Regions from separate parts of the Rahnella sp. CJA17(1/100) genome, predicted to be linked through region 2. Evidence: predicted binding sites of a transcription regulator. Region 2 holds the regulator's gene; the other holds the start of a gene.

Evidence for each region. The regulator PhoB, encoded in region 2, activates phosphate uptake and scavenging genes when phosphate is short. The targets are predictions, from matches to a motif close to CTGTCATAAAACTGNCNNAT.
Region 1: the regulator PhoB is predicted to act here: its motif matches at 1,478-1,497, upstream of AACU55_RS21880 (heavy metal response regulator transcription factor).

Annotation. Positions count from the first base shown of each region.
Region 1 covers NZ_CAWOJA010000064.1:287,097-290,244, reverse strand. The annotation lists gene AACU55_RS21895 (molybdopterin-dependent oxidoreductase) at 1-88, opposite strand, end outside; gene AACU55_RS21890 (cytochrome b/b6 domain-containing protein) at 81-722, opposite strand; gene AACU55_RS21885 (hypothetical protein) at 749-1,372, opposite strand; gene AACU55_RS21880 (heavy metal response regulator transcription factor) at 1,586-2,260, shown strand; gene AACU55_RS21875 (heavy metal sensor histidine kinase) at 2,253-3,148, shown strand, end outside.
Region 2 covers NZ_CAWOJA010000010.1:55,032-58,179, forward strand. The annotation lists gene sbcD (exonuclease subunit SbcD) at 1-729, opposite strand, end outside; gene phoB (phosphate response regulator transcription factor PhoB) at 957-1,646, shown strand; gene phoR (phosphate regulon sensor histidine kinase PhoR) at 1,669-2,988, shown strand; gene AACU55_RS06070 (helix-turn-helix domain-containing protein) at 3,022-3,148, opposite strand, start outside.

The DNA.
Region 1 (3,148 bases), on a different contig from region 2:
GCAATAACATACGGCGTTGAATATTAACCAGTTGTTTGCGCTGATCGGGTTCAAGAATAATTTTTGGCCGCTGTGTTTTATCACTCATCGGCTCGGTCCTCCGTGTTAATTTTTTTGCCGCCGGTCAGCATCGCCACGAAGGTTTTTGGCACCAGCAGAACCATCAGTACGTGAATAATGACGAACAGCAGTACGCCGCTCATCGCAAAGAAATGCACATAACGGGCGATATCAAAACCGCCAAACAACCAGACCAGACCGCTGAACTGCGCGGGTTTCCAGATCGACAAACCCGACAGCACCAGCAGCGCGCCCAGCAACAGAACACCGCTGTACATCAGTTTTTGCACCGCGTTGTACTGACCCAGTTTGTGCGGGAGTTTGAATGTCAGTGCGCGAACGGTATCGCGCCAGACCGTATGGGGCGAAAAGGGGAAAAAGTCGCGTCTGAAATGACCGCTAAAAATGCCCCACAGCAGATAGAGCAGGGCATTGCCCGCCAGCAGCCACATTACCGCCAGATGCCAGGCAATATTGCCACCCAGCCAGCCGCCGAGGGTGGTGTTCTGCGGGAAAGTGAAAGCGAAAAGCGGGTCGGCGTTATAAATCCCCCAGCCGCTCATCACCATGCCGATCATTGCCAGCAGATTGATCCAATGACAAATGCGAACCGGCCAGGAATGAATCCGGAGCTTCCGGGGTGATGAGAGCTGAGGTTTCACGCTTAATCTCCTGTTGTTCGGCCGGATTACATCGGTGGCGCGATGCCGTCTTTACCGGCAGCAATACCACGGGCAACCAGCGCACCTTTGTCATCTTTCATGGCAAACAATACGATTTTAGTGCCCGGTTTCAGCAGGCTGCGGTCGCCCGGCGCCAGCAGAACAACCGGTACATCATCAGGCACAATGACCGTTTTCTCGGCATCGTGATATTTCACTGTCAGGGTGCGGCCATTGCTGTTCACCAGCTTGCCGACGGTGCCGTTGGTCATGGTATTGATTTTGCCATCGGCGGATTCAAACGGATTGAAGCCTTCACCGCTGCCGCGCAGGCTGGGTGCGAATACGTGCACTTCCAGTGCTTTCAGCGTGCCATTAGCCTGCGGAACGGCGGCCGTCCCGATGAAGCTGTCCGCTTTGATATCGCTGATCTGCCCTTTGGTGACGGCATTGATCTTGGTCTGGTCGGTCAGCTTAACGTCGAGTTTTTCGCCCTGACGTGTGGTGATTTGTACCGATGAGTCATTAACTGAATCAATGGTTCCGCGTGTAGGTTTAATCACATTATCGGCGGCAAATGCCGATGTCATCCCGCTGCACATCAGCAGGGAACCCAGTAACAGACCAGCGAGACGTGTTGGTGCATTCATGATTAATTCTCCATTTTCCAGCGTTTTTTCATTCTGTTAGATGAATCACTGAACCTGCCAGTGATGAATAACTTTCTTAAGAGTGGACGATAAACCGGTATTGGCTGATGACAAATTGATGACAAAATTGTCATCAAAGGTGTCTGACGAAACTGATAAACTTTCGGGTGAATCATTCTTTAGGTGAATGGTCATGCGGCGCTGAGGGCCTGAATGCGAATACTGGTGATTGAAGACGATGTCAGTACAGGCGATTACCTGAAAAAAGGGCTGACAGAAGCAGGTTACAGCGTAGATCTGGCACGCAACGGTGCCGACGGCCTGTTTCTGGCGCTGGAAGAGGGGTACGACGCGGTGATCCTCGACGTCATGCTGCCGGGGCTGAACGGCTGGCAGGTGATGGAAGTCCTGCGCAAAAAAAGCGACGTGCCGGTGCTGTTTCTCACCGCCCGCGATGAAGTACAGGATCGCATTCACGGGCTGGAGCTGGGGGCTGACGACTATCTCATCAAACCGTTCTCCTTCACCGAACTGGTGTTGCGTATCCGCACCTTGCTGCGCCGCCCGGCCGCCCGTGAGCCGGATGCGTATTCGGTGGCGGATCTGAATCTTGATGTGCTGCGCCGCCGCGTGACCCGCCAGGATCAGACCATCGCACTGACCAATAAGGAATTCATGTTGCTGCAGTTGCTGATGCGCCGCGAGGGTGAGGTTCTGTCGCGAACCATGATCGCCTCGCAGGTCTGGGATATGAATTTCGACAGTGATACCAATGTAGTGGATGTCGCCATTAAGCGTCTGCGTGCCAAAGTTGACCGCAGCTTTGAGGTGAAACTGATCCATACCGTGCGTGGCATTGGTTACGTGTGCGAAGTGCGACATGAGTGATCGTCAATTGACTCACCTCCCGAAACGCGCCATGTCGCTGACGCTTCGCGCCACCTTACTTTTCGCGCTGATCGCCTCGATGGTGGTCAGCGCCGTCGGTTTCTACCTCTATTACTCGATGGATAAAGAACTGGTACGCCGCGCGGATTACCAGGTCAGCGGGCGTGTGCAGTATTTCCGTCATCTGCTTGCCAACGAATTCCCGCTGTCGCAACTCAGCCGTAATCCCGGCCTGTTTGAAAATATGCTCGGCAACGAGCGCGATATCCTGACGTTTCGCCTGTCCGGTGAGAAGCTATTGATCAACGTCAATCCGTCGCGGCTGGCATTGCCCCCGGTAGCGGCGGTGCCTGACGGCCAGCCGCTGACGCTGAATACGGTGCATCATCTCACCGCCCCCGATGGTACGCCGGTACGTTTTGCCCGTGCGGCGGTACAGATTCAGGACGGGCGGACAGTTGAAATCACCGGCGCGCATTTCATGACCGAGGAGTCGCGTCTGTTGCAGACTTTCCGCTGGGAAATTATTGGCGCGGTGTTATTCGCTTATTTGCTGATTGCCGCACTGGGTTATCTGGTGATCCGCCGCGGATTGCGGCCGCTGCGCAATATGGCGTATGAAGCGGCGCAGATCCATCCGGCCAGTCTGTCTACGCGTTTGTCTTCGGAAAATGCGCCGCAGGAATTGCAGCAATTAATTTATTCTTTCAATGACATGCTGGACCGGCTCGCCGAGGGGTATCAGCGGCTGACGCAATTTTCAGCCGATCTGGCGCATGAAATCCGCACCCCGGTGGGCGCGCTGATGGGGCATTGTCAGGTGGCGTTATATCAGCCCCGGACAGTGGAAGAATACGAAACACTGCTGGCGAACAATATAGAAGAGCT
Region 2 (3,148 bases):
GTAACGGATATGTTCGGTTTTGGCGACGCATTGTGCACGGTGAATATGACCCAGTGCCACATAATCGACCGGCGGAAAGGCCTGCGCCGGAAACGCATCGAGCGTACCTATATAGATGTCGCGCACGGAATCAGAGGTACTGACGCCGACAGTCGTCAGATGGCCGGTCGCAATAATAGGCAGCGGCATGCCCAGTTCGTCACGTCTGGCCTGAGCAGCCTGCCAGAGCGCGTCATAATGCGCGGCGATGGCTTCCTGCAATGCCAGTTGCTTGTCGCTGCCGGACTGTCCCGCCTGGCTGGCGAGCAGATCACGCGGGCGTAAAAACGGGATAGCGCACAGTATCGCGCCGGGTTTCCCGTCACGCTGACTGAGCACTAAAATCTGTTCAGAAAGGTTTTCACCGACGGTGGCAATCACCCGCGTATTCAGGCAGGACAGGAGCTCGCGCGATTCATTGAGCGTGGCGACAGAATCGTGGTTACCAGCCAGCACCACCAGCTGGCAGCCGGTTTGCTGTAATTCCACCACGAAGCGGTTATACAATTCTCGGGCATAACTGGGTGGGGAACCTGTGTCGAAAATATCGCCCGCGACAATCACGGCGTCGACCTGATGTTGTTGCACCTGACCGGTCAGCCAGCGCAAAAATGCCTGATGTTCGGCTGCACGGCTTTTAGTGAAAAAGTACTGGCCGAGGTGCCAGTCTGACGTGTGGATCAGGCGCATGAGACTCCCGTATGAACCCTGGATGACGACAATGGGGTAAAGTATAAACGTCGGCAGGGGAAGCTGTCCCCGATAAATCAGACCAATTTCAGCAAGATGGCCGGAAATTATCTGTCATAGTTGACTGTAATGAACCATTCTTTTCATTCATAAATCTGTCACAAAACTGACGCATAATGGCGCCCGCAATCAAATAAAAGATCGCTAACCTATTGGCAGGACCTACGATGGCTAGACGTATATTGGTGGTTGAAGACGAAGCTCCAATCCGTGAAATGGTGTGTTTTGTACTGGAACAAAATGGCTATCAGGCCGTAGAAGCTGAGGATTTTGATTCAGCGATTGGGCAGCTTGTTGAACCTTACCCTGAACTGATCCTGCTTGACTGGATGTTACCTGGCGGTTCCGGTATTCAGTTTATTAAGCATCTTAAACGTGAGGCACTGACCCGCGAAATTCCGGTGATGATGCTGACCGCACGCGGTGAAGAAGAAGATCGGGTGCGCGGCCTTGAAGTGGGTGCCGATGATTACATCACCAAACCGTTTTCTCCGAAAGAACTGGTTGCCCGCATTAAAGCCGTGATGCGTCGCATCTCGCCAATGGCGGTGGAAGAAGTAATCGACATGCAGGGTTTAAGCCTGGATCCGTCGTCTCACCGGGTGATGGCCAACGAGCAGGCGCTCGATATGGGGCCGACCGAATTTAAGTTATTACACTTCTTTATGACCCATTCCGAACGTGTATACAGCCGCGAACAGTTGCTCAATAACGTCTGGGGCACTAACGTTTATGTGGAAGATCGCACGGTTGACGTGCATATTCGTCGTTTACGTAAGGCGCTGGAAACCAGTGGACATGACAGAATGATCCAGACTGTTCGTGGTACCGGATACCGTTTTTCAACGCGTTATTGAGCCCTCACAGCGGAGAATCTGTGTGCTAGAACGTTTGTCATGGAAACGACTGGCGGGTGAATTGTTTCTCTTTTGCCTGCCAGCGTTAATTCTCGGTATTTTCGTCGGCCATTTCGGCTGGCTCCTCCTGGTGTCGCTGATGGCGGCACTGGGCTGGAATTATTACAACCAGCTTAAACTCTCTCACTGGCTGTGGCTCGACCGCAGCATTACGCCGCCGAATGGGCGCTGGAGCTGGGAGCCGCTGTTTTACGGGCTGAACCAGATGCAGATGCGCAACCGGCGTCGCCGTCGCGAATTAGGCCAGCTCATCAAACGTTTTCGCAGCGGTGCCGAATCGCTGCCGGATGCCGTGGTGCTGACCACTGAAGAAGGCAATATTTTCTGGTGTAACGGACTGGCGCAGGATTTGCTCGGTTTCCGCTGGCCGGAAGATAACGGGCAACATATCTTCAACCTGCTGCGTTATCCGGAATTCCGGCTGTGGATCCAGACCCGCGATTTCAGCCGGGCGCTGAATTTACAACTCAATAATGAGCATTATGTCGAGTTTCGCGTCATGCCTTATTCCGAAGGACAACTGCTGATGGTGGCACGCGACGTGACCCAGATGCGTCAGCTTGAAGGCGCACGGCGTAACTTCTTCGCTAACGTCAGTCATGAACTGAGAACCCCATTGACGGTATTGCAGGGGTATCTGGAAATGATGGAAGACGCCAAGCTGGAAGAGCCTTTCCGCACTAAAGCGCTGGATACCATGCAGGAACAGACGCGGCGGATGGACGGGCTGGTGAAGCAGCTGCTGACGCTGTCGAAAATCGAAGCCTCAGCGAATATTGATTTGCACGAGAAAGTGGATATTCCGGTGATGCTCGGCATGCTCGAACGTGAAGTGCAAACGTTAAGCAACGGCAGGCATGAAGTGGTGTTTCGCGTAAACGACAAGCTGAAGGTCTTTGGTAATGAAGATCAACTGCGCAGCGCGGTGTCGAACCTGGTGTATAACGCGGTTAACCACACGCCAGCGGGGACACGGATTGAAGTCAGCTGGCAACAAACGCCGCATGGCGCACAGTTCCAGATCAGCGACAACGGACCGGGCATTGCGCCGCAGCACCTGCCGCGCCTGACCGAACGTTTCTACCGCGTCGATAAAGCCCGTTCACGTCAGACCGGCGGCAGCGGACTGGGACTGGCAATCGTCAAACATGCGCTCAGCCATCACCACTCAAAACTCGAAGTCATGAGTGAAGTCGGCGTCGGTACCCGGTTTATGTTTACGCTGGCGCCGAAGTTGATTGTTCCTCAGGAACAGGCCAGCCAAAGCGGCGTAAAGGGATAAAAATCAAGCCACAGCAACAAGCTGTGGCTTCTTTTAGCAGATGATCTGTAAACCTTTTTCTTCAATTAGCATCAGTAAGATCAGCGCCGCTCCGGTGGGTTTGGTTTCATCCCGCTCCCATTTTTGAATGCTGTTGGCGGACATATTGATGAGTCTTGCC